One region of the Pseudomonas sp. 1152_12 genome, then DNA from elsewhere that is predicted to be linked to it. Evidence: riboswitches for the same ligand, from Rfam matches in the RefSeq annotation. Region 1 holds a riboswitch; each other region holds the start of a gene.

Region 1 (4,413 bases):
GGCAGGGCCAGGCCGGAGGTTTCGATGAGGATATGGTCGAGGTCGCCGCGACGGGCAACCAGTTCGCGCATCACCGGGAAGAACTCTTCCTGCACGGTGCAGCACAGGCAGCCGTTGGCCAGTTCGTACACGCGGCCGTTGGCTTCTTCTTCGGTGCAACCGATGGAACACTGCTTGAGAATTTCACCGTCGATGCCCAACTCACCGAACTCGTTGACGATCACGGCGATGCGACGGCCCTGGGCGTTGTCGAGCATGTGGCGCAACAAGGTGGTTTTGCCCGAGCCAAGAAAGCCGGTAACGATGGTGACGGGGAGTTTGGCCAGTGTTTTCATCGGATGCCCTTTGGGGCGGGCATACGGGACGATAGGCCCTGCGACGGCGCGCAGCAGCGGATTTCGTCACCGGATCACCCCGCCCGGTTGAAGTAGAAAATCGGTTGCGAGGCAGGTCTCCTGGCTTGGGGCGTGCGGGTCTTGCGACCGGCGCTGGCTGCGCCTTCCCGCCGTATTGGCAGTGGCGTGGCAGTCAGCTAAACCCTTTACAGTTGCGGGGGCAGCCGCGGCTTGGACCGCGTTCCCTTCTTAGCTTCGGCGTGGGCCGAAGAACCTCGAAGGTGCAAGGCTACGCAGTGCGTGGGGGATGGTCAATGATGGGGTTGGTTGGTTGGTGTACATATCCGTTCTTGCCGTAACGGCCACTAATGGTTCCGCTCTTACAGCGGCTCACTTTGGAAAAGCCCCAAAGTAAGCAAAGGGCTCTTGCCCCACCACTCGGCACCTCGCCTAGGCTCGGTGTGCCCTCACGCAGGCTGTGGACCGTGGGCCGCCGCGATGGGCCATCCTTGGCCCAGCGCGGCTAACCCGGCGTCCTGCCGGGTTACCCACGCTCCACAGCCTGCGTTCGGCCAGCGTGGTTTAACGGGGCGCCTAAGATCAAGATCAAGATCAAGAGCAAGAGCACGGCGGCCTAGTAGCCGACCTGAGTGGTTAGATCAAAAGCAAAGCCGAGGCGGCCTGAAAGCCGACCTGATCTTGGAGGCTGAACTCAATCAAATGTGTGTGGCTTGCCTGCGATGGCATCAATGGGTTGTGCCTGATACACCGAGGTGCCTGCATCGCAACGGTGCGGCGATCCGACAAGCCCGCTCCCACAGTTGGATCTCGGTACATCAGACAGAGAGTGTGCTGCTGTGCTTTTGCCCTGCTTTTGCTTCAACCACTCAGCTCGGCTACTAGGCCGCCGTGCTCTTGCTCTTGACCTTGATCTGAGGCGCCCCGTTAAACCACGGATTCAAGCCGGCGTGAGGGCACACCGAAGCGTGAGCGAGGTGCCGAGTGGTGGGGCAAGAGCCCTTTTGGTTACTTTTGGCTGGGCCGGCATTCCGGGCTCTTTTCCAACAGTGACCCGCTGTAAGAGCGGAACCCTACGAAGCCGTTACCGCAGCAACGGATATGTACCCCAAAAAAACTCCCAATTGACTCCCCTCCCACCCCCATGCTCTCCTACACATCTTGTTTCGGGTGCCCTTCACAGGGTGAAACGGGAAACCGGTAAATCATGCCTGCATGACCAGTCCGGTGCTGCCCCCGCAACGGTAAGCGAGCGAAGCGTCACAGCCACTGTGCCTGCAAGGCATGGGAAGGCGATGCTTTTTAGACCCAGTGTCCCTCGCAAGCCCGGAGACCGGCCCGAAAAATCAGATAACAAACCCGCGGTGGGCGGGCGCTGTTCAGAACCCCGCGTGCCCGGCTCGCGGGGTTTTCATGCGCTCGTTTCACCCTGACACCCAGAAGGGACGCGCCATGTCGATCATCAGCAGCACCTCGCACACCGCCAGCAGCACCACCACCCTGAGCCAACGCCTGACCGCCGCAATCGGTGCGTCGATCCTCGGCGCGTGCCTGGTGTATTTCGCCGGTTTCTCGCATATCGAAGCGGTGCACAACGCCGCCCACGATACCCGCCACAGCGCCGCGTTCCCGTGCCACTGAGACCTGCCGACATGATCAAGCGTATCGCCCAAACCGCAGGCTTCACCGGCTTGCTGGCCGCCCTGTTGCTGACTCTGCTGCAAAGCTTCTGGGTCGCCCCGCTGATTCTGCAGGCGGAAACCTTTGAAAACGCCCCGGCCGCTGCCGAAGTAATACCCCATGAACATGCACAAGGCGCCGCCGCTCACACCCACGACGCGGAAGCCTGGGAACCGGAAAATGGCTGGCAACGTGTGTTGTCGACTACCGGCGGTAATCTGGTGGTGGCGGTTGGTTTTGCCCTGATGCTGGCCGGTCTCTATACCTTGCGGGCACCGACCCGCACGGCTCAAGGCTTGCTGTGGGGCTTGGCCGGTTACGCGACGTTTGTGCTGGCGCCGACCCTGGGCCTGCCACCGGAGCTGCCAGGCACCGCCGCCGCTGACCTGGCCCAACGTCAGGTCTGGTGGATTGGCACGGCTGCGTCCACCGCTACCGGTATCGCGCTGCTGGTGTTTGGTCGCAGTTGGCTACTCAAGGTGTTGGGGGTGGCGATCCTGGCCGTGCCGCATGTGATCGGTGCCCCGCAGCCTGAAGTGCATTCGATGCTGGCGCCACAAGCGTTGGAAGCCCAATTCAAAATCGCATCGCAACTGACCAACGTCGCCTTCTGGCTGGCCTTGGGTTTGATCAGCGCCTGGCTGTTCCGCCGCAACCGCGACGGTCAATACGCGGCATGACGTTGGTGGTCGGCCTGGGCTGCCAGCGCGGTTGTGATGTCCACACACTGCTGGGCCTGCTTGACACCGCCCTCGCCGAGGGCGGCATCGAACGCCATCGCGTCACCGCGCTGGCCAGTCTCGACCGCAAGCAGAATGAACCTGGGCTGCTCGCGCTAGCAAAGGTGCTGAACCTGCCATTGCACTGTTTCAGCGCCGCACATTTGGCGGTTTTTGAACACCGCCTAAGCCACAAATCAGCAGTCGCTTTTGCCCATACCGGCTGTTACGGCATTGCCGAAAGCGCCGCCCTGGCCTTGGCTGAACAGCTCTCCCACGGCCCGGCTCGCTTGCTGATCACGCGTAAAAAAGTCGCCCAGGCCACCGTTGCATTAGCCTGCACCGATTAAAAACCCGATAATCGCCCTTCTCGATCATGAGCAATCTTCATGCTCGCCCGATTTTCAACAGGAATTCCCCATGACCGTCTACTTCATCGGCGCAGGCCCCGGCGATCCGGAATTGATCACCGTCAAAGGCCAGCGGCTGATCCGCAACTGCCCGGTGATCATCTATGCGGGCTCGCTGGTGCCGGCAGCAGTATTGGAGGGCCATCAGGCGGAACAGGTGGTTAACAGCGCCGAGTTGCACTTGGAGCAGATCATCGACTTGATCAAGACCGCCGCTGCCAAGGGCCAGGATGTGGCGCGCGTACACTCCGGCGACCCAAGCCTGTATGGGGCAATTGGTGAGCAAATCCGCCATTTGCGTGAGTTAAATATCCCGTTCCAGATCATTCCAGGCGTCACAGCGGTGGCGGCCTGCGCGGCATTGCTGGAGACGGAGCTGACCCTGCCGGATGTCGCTCAAAGCGTGATCCTGACCCGTTATGCCGATAAAACCAGCATGCCTGCAGGTGAGGATTTCGACAGCTTGGCCCGCCATGGCACGACCATGGCGATTCATCTGGGAGTCAACCATTTGGAGAAGATCGTCGCCGAGCTGTTGCCGCACTATGGCGCGGATTGCCCGATTGCTGTGGTGCACCGCGCGACGTGGCCGGATCAGGATTGGGTGGTCGGTACGCTGGCGGACATTGCCGAGAAAGTGGCCGCCAAGGGCTTCCGGCGCACAGCGCTGATTGTGGTGGGCCGGGTGTTGACGAACGATAGCTTCAGCGAATCATCGCTGTATCGCGCCGGCCACGCGCACCTCTATCGGCCCTGAAAAAAAGCGCTCCCGCACTTGATCCATTTCAGTAGAAATACTGCACAACTCATTGAATTAATTGCATAAAAAACGGCGCTCACGGGCGCCGTTTTTTGTTTGCAGTGAACACCTTACTCAGTAGTAGGCGTTTTCTTTCTGCGTGTGGTCGGTCACGTCACGTACGCCCTTGAGCTCAGGAATGCGCTCGAGCAGGGTGCGCTCGATGCCTTCACGCAGGGTCACGTCCGCCTGGCCGCAGCCTTGGCAGCCACCGCCGAATTTGAGTACGGCGATACCGTCTTCCACTACGTCGATCAAGCTGACCTGCCCGCCGTGGCTGGCCAGCCCTGGGTTGATTTCGGTTTGCAGGTAGTAATTGATGCGCTCGTTGACCGGGCTGTCGGCGTTGACGTTTGGCACCTTGGCGTTGGGCGCCTTGATGGTCAACTGGCCGCCCATGCGGTCGGTGGCGTAGTCGACCACGGCGTCGTCGAGGAAAGCTTCGCTGAAGT
Region 2 (4,413 bases), on a different contig from region 1:
CCTGCACGCCCTTCAAAATTGCCAGTTGATGCTGGATATCCAAGTGATTGGTCGGTTCATCCAGCAACAAAATCTGTGGCCGTTGGGCCAGGGCGCGGGCGATGTGCACGCGCTGGCGTTCGCCGCCGGAGAGGCTGCGCCATGCGCGTTTGTTCAGGTGTGCGGCGTCCACGTCATGCAGCGCCTGGTTGACGATGGCGTCGTCCTCGGCGGCCCACGGGCTCAGCGCCGACAGCCACGGTGTGCGGCCCAACGCCACAGCGTCGAACACGCGGATGGCGTCGTCGGTGTCCGCCTGTTGTTCCACCACCGCCAGCTGTTGGGCAATGGCGCGTCGCGACAGGTCGCCCAGGCGTTGGCCGCCCAAGCGCACTTCGCCGCTGCCGGGTGTACGCAAGCCGGCGAGCAGTTTGAGCAGGGTGGATTTGCCGGAACCGTTCGGGCCGACGATGCCTAAGGTTTCGCCCACTTGAACCTCAAGGTGAATATCGCGCAGCAACTCGGCCTCACGTACTTTGAAGCCCAGGCCCGTGCAACTGAGCACCGTCATCGAGCATTCCTCCGGCCAATCAAAATCAGCGCAAACACCGGGGCGCCCACCAATGCCGTCACCACACCGACCGGGATCACCTGGCCCTTGATCAAGGTGCGCGATAACACATCGGCGGCAATCAAAAACAGCGCGCCGCCCAAGGCGCTGGCCGGTAGCAACCGTGAATGCCCGGTGCCGACCAGCAGGCGCACAGCGTGGGGGATCACCAGCCCGACAAAGCCGATTGAGCCGACAATCGACACCATCACCGCTGTCACCAGCGCCGCGCAGCCCACCAGCACAAACTGCACGCGGCGCACCGCAATGCCCAGCGATGCTGCTGAATCGGTGCCGAAGGTAAACGCATCCAGCGCGCGACGGTGCCACAGGCACACCGCCAACCCTGCAACCGCTACCGGCACCGCCAGCCACACCGACGGCCAGCGCACACCGCTGAGGTTGCCCAGCAGCCAGAACAGGATGCCGCGCGCCTGTTCGGAACTGGCCGACTTGGTAATCAGGAACGCGGTGAGGGCATTGAACAGTTGCGAGCCGGCGATGCCTGCCAGGATGATCTGCCCGGTGCCACTGGATGAACCGCTGGCGCGCGCCAGCAAAATCACCAGTGCAAAGGCCGCCATGGCGCCGACAAACGCGCCTGCCGACAGCGAAATCAACCCGCCGCCCACGCCGAGCAGTGCGACCAGCACCGCGCCGGTCGAGGCGCCGGCGCTGATGCCCAGCAGGTAAGGGTCGGCCAACGGGTTACGCAGCAACGACTGCAAAATCACCCCGCAGGTGGCCAGCCCGGCCCCACACGCGGCGGCGACCAGGGCACGGGTCAGGCGGTAGTTCCACACCACACCTTCGTCGATCGGGTCCAGCAGGTAGCCGGCCGCCCACAGTTTGTTGGCGAGTACGTGCAGCACCACCTGTGGCTCGATGGCGGTTTCGCCGATGGCCACTCCAGCGAGTATGGCGAGCACCAGCAGCGAGAGGGCGAGTAGGGCGCGCATCATTTAGGCAGGTCGTAGCTGTCGATGGCGCCGGCCAGTTGTTCCAGACCGTCGAACATGCGAATGCTGGCTTGCAGCGCCAGGGCGTCAATAATGATGATGCGGTTGTTTTTCACCGCGTCCATGTTGCGCGTGACTGGGTCGCTGCGCAGGAAGGCGAGTTTGTGTTCATGGTCGTCGGCCGGGTATCGGCGGCGGTCCATGCGGGCGATCACCAGGAAGGTCGGGTTGGCCTTGGCGAGAGTTTCCCAGCCAACGGCGGGCCACTCTTCATCGGACTGCACTACGTTTTGCAGGCCCAGGGTTTGGAGCATGAATTCGGGGATGCCCTTGTGGCCGGCCACATACGGGTCACTGGCCATCTCGGAACTGGAGAACCACACCAGCGCGCTCGCCTGCTTGAGGCCTTTGCCCTGCGCGGTGGCGACGGATTTGGCCAAGCGTGCCTTGAGCTCTGCGTTCAGTTGCTGGCCGCGAGCCTGTACGTCGAAAATCTCGGCCAACTGGCGGATGCTTTTATAGAGCGTGTCGATGCGAAACGGCTCAAGCCGCGTGCCGTCGGCGCCCACCAGGTTGTCTTTGCCTTCGCAGTCGGAGGGCAGCACGTAGGTGGGGATTTTCAATTCGTGGAATTGCTCGCGGGTGCCCACCACGCCTTGTGGGCCAACCACCCATTCCAGCTCGGCGGCCACCAGTTGCGGGCGTTTGGCGATGACCGCTTCGAAACTCGGCTCGTTGTCGGCCAGGCGCTCGACGCTGTCGTTCTGCGCCTTGAACTGCGGCAATACGCGGTTGAACCACAGTGACGTGCCAACCACCGTGTCGCCAACGCCCAAGGCGTAAAGCATCTCGGTGGCAGCCTGGCCGATGGTCACACTGCGCGCGGGCGCCTGCTGGAAGGTCAGGGTGCTGGTGCAGTTCTGCAGTGTCAGCGGGTAGTGAGTAGGCGCTGCGTGGGCCAGGGCACAGAAGCCCAGGCCGGTGAGCAAGACGGTAACGCGTGGCAGCATGGGGCAATCTCCGTGTGAACCGTACGTGAAAACAGGGGCGGTACGGCGTGGAAATACACCACGGATGCTGCCGATAGGGCAGGGCACGGATGTCCTTCCCGGACACCCCGCCGGTTAGTGATGGTTGCTGGGCCGGCAGGTCTCCTGACTGATGCGTCATCGCCACGCTCCGGCCTTCCCGGGCAATGCCCAGTGGCGATGTGGAGCAGGCTCAGCACCTACAGTTGCGGGGGCAGTTCCGATTGGCGCGAGGGTCTGCGCTTCGGATTCCCTATTAGTCCCGTTCGGGAACCGGCGCGGTATGTTAGACGATCGTGGCAGGCAGGGGGAGCCTCATCCGCGCCCATTTGATCTGCCACGGTCTGTGGGGGCTCTATCTTGCGGCAGAGGGTGTACCATCAATCTCTGTTCATCAGATATTAGTCAACATGCCCACGCTTAGCGAAGAGAGCCGCCGGATCGTAGCTTCTCTGGCGCACCGTGTTGGCCCGCACGCTGACACTGCAAGCATCGCCGCGGCGATTGTTTCGATTTTGCAGGACATGGGCGCAGCACTTACGCCCATTATCGGCCAGCAAGGTGTTATCGCGCTGTACCGCCGCAGCTTTCATCTGTGCGTCGCGACCCATCCACGCTTGGCCGGCACCTATGGCAGTGTGCCGGCCGCGACGGACCTGATTGCCCTAAAATCCGTACTCGTCGAGCAGAACGAAACCGATGCGCTGTTTTTCGGTGAGGTGTTGCTGACAACCCTCTACGAGCTTCTGACCACGCTGATCGGGCCTTCACTCACCGCACGTCTGCTGGTTGACGTGTGGCAGCCTTCTTCGAGCGACACCTCTTCGCAGGAAATTTCGCCATGAGCACCAAAGTGACTATCAACCGTCTGGCCACCGGTGTGCCAGGACTGGACGAGGTCCTGGGCGGAGGCCTGCCGGAGTTTTCGTTCAACCTGATCGCAGGCCCGCCAGGCTGTGGCAAAACCACCCTTGCGCACCAGATGATGTTCGCCCTGGCCACGCCGGAGCGACCCGCGCTGTTCTTTACGGTGCTGGGTGAGCCGCCGCTGAAAATGCTGCGTTACCAGCAGCAATTCGATTTTTTCGACGAGGAAGCGATCAACCGGTCGATTCGCTATATCAACCTCGCCGACGACACTCTGGCTGGGGACTTGGACGAGGTATTACGGCGCATTGTCAGCGAGGTCGAAGCGCATTCGCCGTCATTGGTGTTTGTCGATTCCTTCCGCTCCGTGGTGCTGGCCAGCCAGACCCAGCACAACCCGAATAACAACCTGCCGCAGTTTATCCAGCAACTGGGCATGTTGATGACCACGTGGCAGGCGACGACCTTCCTGATCGGCGAGTATTTCACTGAGACCGACACCAACCCGATCTTCACCGTGGCCGACGGCCTGATTTGGCTGCGCCAGAGCGTCGAGCGCAATTCGATGGTGCGCAAGATGGAAATCATGAAGATGCGCGGCCAACCGACATTGCCGGGACTGCACACTTTCCGTATTGCCACCTCGGGGATCAAGGTGTTCTCGCCGGCCGCTATCAATCGTTTAGTTGAGGCGCCGTCGACGTTCCCGATCACGCGCCTGAAAATGGGCGTGCCGGCACTCGATGAGATGCTAGGCGGCGGCTTGCCTCGTGGCTATTCGCTGCTGGTGGCCGGGCCTTCGGGTTCGGGCAAGAGCATCCTGGCGGCAACCTTTCTGGCCGAAGGCGCACGCAACGGTGAAACCGGGGTGATTGCGGTCTTTGAGCAGCGGCCCAACCACTCGCAAAACCGCCAGTTGGCCGAGCTGATCAAGAACGGACAGGTGGGCCTGGTGGACAGTCGTGCGCCG
Region 3 (4,413 bases), on a different contig from region 1:
ACGGCTAGGCAGTTCGATCCCGGTTTCACGCGATAATGCGCCATACCAACGCAGGCCTTCGGTGAGGCTGCCTTCGAGCAATTGCGCATGACGCAGGGTGCCGACGCGGTTGGCCAGCACGCCGGCGAACGGCAGGTCCGGCTGATAACGCGCCAGGCCCAAGGCCAGCGCCCCAAAGGTCTGGGCCATGGCGGTGCCGTCGATCACCCCGAGCACCGGCACGCCAAAGTGCCGCGCCAAGTCAGCGCTGGAGGGCGTGCCGTCGAACAGGCCCATCACGCCTTCAATCAGGATCAGGTCAGCCTCGCCCGCCGCCTCCCACAGCAAACGGCGACTTTCCTGCTCGCCGACCATCCACATGTCTAACTGATACACCGGCGCACCGCTGGCGCGCTCGTGAATCATCGGGTCGAGAAAGTCCGGCCCGCATTTGAACACGCGCACCTTGCGCCCCAGGTTACGGTGCAAACGGGCGAGCGCAGCGGTGACGGTGGTTTTGCCTTGGCCGGACGCCGGTGCGGCGATCAGGACGGCCGGGCAATGACGGGGCTGATTCAAAGTTCGACGCCCTTCTGTGCCTTGATACCGGCCTGGAACGCATGCTTGAGCATGCCCATTTCGGTAACGGTGTCGCCCATTTCGATCAACTCAGGCTTGGCGCCACGGCCGGTGACCACCACGTGCTGCATCGGCGGGCGGGCTTGCAGGTCGCTGAGTACCTGGTCCAGGTCAAGGTAGCCGTGCTTAAGGGCGATGTTCAGCTCATCCAGGACCACAAGGCCAATGGACGGGTCTTGCAGAAGCTCGCGCGAAACCGCCCAGGCGGCTTCGGCGGCGGCGATGTCGCGCTGGCGGTCCTGGGTTTCCCAGGTGAAACCTTCGCCCATCACATGGAAGCGCACTTGCTCGGGGAAACGGCGGAAGAATAATTCTTCGCCGGTGCTGTTACGCCCCTTGATGAACTGCACCACACCGCACGCCATGCCGTGGCCCATGGCGCGGGCGAGCATGCCAAACGCCGAGCTGCTTTTACCTTTGCCGTTGCCGGTAAGCACCAGCAGCAGCCCGCATTCGTTCGGGGAGTTGGCGATGCGCTCATCGATCACGGCTTTTTTGCGCAGCATACGCGCCAGATGGCGTTCGTCGCGGTCGGGGGAATCGGTCATGACAGCTCTCCGTTGGGGCTGGACAAAAAACGGCGGGCAGGAAAATAGACAAACAGACAGCCAAGCATCGCCCACCGTGATGCTGTTGGATGATCCAGGCCGGTCTCCGGACTCATGAGTGGCGCATTCGTTATAGAAGCAGGCCAACGGCGCGCCTTCCCATATCGCCAGCGATACAGTGGCAAAAAGCACCGTCTTGACTCATTTACCGTTGCGGGGGCAGCGCCGGAATCGCGGCAGCACTGTGTACAAGTGCGCTCACTCACCGGCTTCCCTGTTTCACTCTGTCGACCCACAGGTCACAGAGCACCTGGAACAAGCCGCGAAGGTTAGTGGGTTGGGGGTGGAGCGTCAATTAAAGCTGGCCTTGTACTGGAACGATCGGACCGACAAGCATCTCTACCCTTACAGGTATTAAGGAGAAAACCATGCACAAAACCAGACTCGCCCTGCTCATCATGCTGGCAGGCACCCTCGCCGCCTGCGGTGAAAGCTCTACCCTGAAGGTCTCCGACGGCACCGGGCCCTCGCCTAAGCTGCCTGAGCCGAATAAAACCCTGATCCCCACCGTGAACATCGCCCCGGCGATTGGCTGGCCAGAGGGCGCAACCCCCACAGCCGCCGTCGGCACCCAAGTCACGGCGTTTGCCGAAGGGCTGGACCACCCGCGCTGGCTGTATGTGTTGCCTAACGGTGATGTGCTGGTGACCGAAACCAATGCGCCACCCAAGCCGGACGACTCCGAAGGCATACGCGGTTGGGTCATGGAGAAAGTCATGGGCCGCGCCGGTGCTGGCGTGCCGAGCCCGAACCGCATCACCCTGCTGCGCGATGCCGACCACGACGGCATCGCTGAAACGCGCACGGTGTTCCTGGAGAACCTCAACTCGCCGTTCGGCATGACCCTGGTCGGCAACGACTTGTATGTCGCCGACTCCGACAAGCTGTTGCGCTTTCCTTATCAGCCGGGCGAAACCGCAATCAAGGCCGCTGGCACCAAAGTGGTCGATTTGCCCGGCGGCAGCATTAACCACCACTGGACGAAAAACGTGGTGGCCAGCAAAGACGGCAACAAGCTGTATGTGAGTGTCGGTTCCAACAGCAACGTCGGCGAAAACGGCCTGGCGGCGGAAGAAGGACGCGCGGCAATATGGGAAGTCGACCGCACCACCGGCCAGCATCGCATCTTCGCCTCAGGCCTGCGCAACCCCAACGGCATGGCGTGGGAGCCGCAGAGCGGCAAGCTGTGGACGGCAGTTAACGAGCGCGACGAGATCGGCAGCGACCTGGTGCCGGATTACATCACGTCGGTCAAGGATGGCGCGTTTTATGGCTGGCCGTTCAGCTACTACGGCCAGCATGTGGATGTGCGCGTCACGCCGCAGAATCTGGATCTGGTCGCCAAGGCCATCGCACCAGACTATGCCGTGGGTCCGCACACTGCTTCTCTGGGCCTGACCTTCGCCGAAGGCAGCAAGCTCCCGGCGCCGTTCAGCAACGGCGCGTTTATTGGTCAGCATGGTTCGTGGAATCGCAAGCCGCACAGTGGTTACAAAGTGATCTTCGTGCCGTTCGAGGGTGGCCAGCCCAAAGGGCAGCCGGTGGATGTACTGACCGGGTTCCTCAGTAAAGATGAGAAAGCCATGGGCCGGCCGGTGGGCGTGGTGATTGACCAGCAGGGAGATTTGCTGGTGGCGGATGATGTGGGGAATAAGGTATGGCGGGTTTCAGCAGCTAAATAACCCACCGCATAACTCAATGTGGGAGGGGGCTTGCTGCCGATAGCGGTGTATCCGTCAGCCTAGCTGGCGACTTACACCCTGCCATCGAGAGCACGCCCCCTTCCACATTTTGATCGTTGTGCGACTCAGGGATTACGCGCCAGATTCCCCGGCAATACACGCTTGGCACTCAAGTAGGCATTCTGCCAATACGCTTTGGACAGCGTGTCGAGCTTCACCGTGCCGCCGGTCTGCGGTGCATGCACGAAGCGGCCTTCGCCCACGTAGATACCGGCGTGGCTCACCTGCGAACCGCCACCGGTGGCGAAGAAGATCAGGTCACCGGTCTGAAGGTTGTTTTCACTGACGTCTTGGGCACGCATCACGATCAACTCGCGAGTGGTGCGCGGCAGGCTGATGCCGGCAGCGTCACGGTACACAAAACCTATCAAGCCGCTGCAATCAAACCCGGAGGCTGGTGTATTACCGCCCCAACGATAAGGCGTTCCGACCAGACCCAGCGCACGAAAGAGCACATCTTCGGCCGCAGGCGAGAAACTTTGGCTGGAGTAATTGAACACCGGCTTAGGCTTGACGGCTACAGGAGCCGGTGGCGGTGGGCGGCTTGCGCAGGCGCTGAGAAGCGCGGCGCAAACAAGCAGAATGAGGCGGGCTGAGGTCGACATGGGCAGAACAATCCTGGTCTGGATGCGGCTTTTCGCTGCCGAAGGCTGAAAACCAGAACGCGCAAGCAAAGCTCGCGCGAACGGATTACAACAATGTCCAGGGATTCTAGCGCTTACACGTCAAACTTCAAGTATCACTTTAAGTTTACTTGCTAGCGGTAACCGTAGTCGGGGCCATCGCAAGTGCGCGCTTGGCTTCGATGAAGGTTTTGCTCCAGTAGCTGTCACCCAGGTTATCGACTCGAACACCGCCACTGCGACGGCTGCTGGAGTGGATAAACTGGTTATCGCCCAAGTAGATACCGGCGTGGCTCACACGACCACGGCCAGCAGTACTAAAGAAAAGCAGATCACCGGGCTTGAGGTTGTTACGTGCGACCAACGGTGCATCAACCTTGATCATTTCGCGGGTCGAACGCGGCAAATTCATGCCGGCCTCTTCGCGAAACAGGTAGCCGATGAAACCGCTGCAGTCGAAACCGGCTTCAGAGGTACCGCCGAAACGGTAACGGGTACCGATCAGGGACATGCCGCGTTCGAGGATGCTGTCGGCCAGAACTGGAAGCTGGTACGGCTTGCTGCCGGAGAAGTCGGCCAGTTCTTTCTCTGTTGCAACTTCTTCCTCATAGACAGTGGAAGACTGTGCTGCAACGAATTTTGCCTGCGACTGTCGTGCTGGTTTTTGCTGCTCAGCCACGTTTTGAGTGTGGGTGGCGCAACCAAACAACAGGGTAACGAGTGCGAGAGGCACGAGGGGTGCGAAGCGATTTAGCATGGGCACGACCGTGGCTGATATGTAAAGAAGCCGAGACTATGCCCACTATCACATCGATTTGCAAA

What was found. Region 1 has a riboswitch for cobalamin ahead of FW764_RS20705 (CbtB domain-containing protein). Riboswitches for the same ligand answer to the same signal wherever they lie in the genome.
Region 2: linked by a shared signal. The riboswitch ahead of FW764_RS26510 (ABC transporter substrate-binding protein) and the one ahead of FW764_RS20705 (CbtB domain-containing protein) in region 1 are both predicted to bind cobalamin.
Region 3: linked by a shared signal. The riboswitch ahead of cobO (cob(I)yrinic acid a,c-diamide adenosyltransferase) and the one ahead of FW764_RS20705 (CbtB domain-containing protein) in region 1 are both predicted to bind cobalamin.

The regions. Positions count from the first base shown of each region.
Region 1 is NZ_VXCW01000011.1:75,238-79,650, forward strand. It holds gene cobW (cobalamin biosynthesis protein CobW) at 1-335, opposite strand, end outside; cobalamin riboswitch at 429-628, opposite strand; cobalamin riboswitch at 1,505-1,709, shown strand; gene FW764_RS20705 (CbtB domain-containing protein) at 1,806-1,994, shown strand; gene FW764_RS20710 (CbtA family protein) at 2,006-2,713, shown strand; gene FW764_RS20715 (cobalamin biosynthesis protein) at 2,710-3,102, shown strand; gene cobM (precorrin-4 C(11)-methyltransferase) at 3,173-3,919, shown strand; gene nfuA (Fe-S biogenesis protein NfuA) at 4,037-4,413, opposite strand, start outside.
Region 2 is NZ_VXCW01000022.1:14,385-18,797, reverse strand. It holds gene FW764_RS26520 (ABC transporter ATP-binding protein) at 1-550, opposite strand, end outside; gene FW764_RS26515 (FecCD family ABC transporter permease) at 547-1,551, opposite strand; gene FW764_RS26510 (ABC transporter substrate-binding protein) at 1,548-2,558, opposite strand; cobalamin riboswitch at 2,676-2,869, opposite strand; gene FW764_RS26505 (hypothetical protein) at 2,987-3,421, shown strand; gene FW764_RS26500 (RAD55 family ATPase) at 3,418-4,413, shown strand, end outside.
Region 3 is NZ_VXCW01000002.1:328,306-332,718, reverse strand. It holds gene FW764_RS04180 (cobyrinate a,c-diamide synthase) at 1-558, opposite strand, end outside; gene cobO (cob(I)yrinic acid a,c-diamide adenosyltransferase) at 555-1,166, opposite strand; cobalamin riboswitch at 1,247-1,495, opposite strand; gene FW764_RS04170 (PQQ-dependent sugar dehydrogenase) at 1,595-2,908, shown strand; gene FW764_RS04165 (C40 family peptidase) at 3,034-3,573, opposite strand; gene FW764_RS04160 (C40 family peptidase) at 3,719-4,348, opposite strand.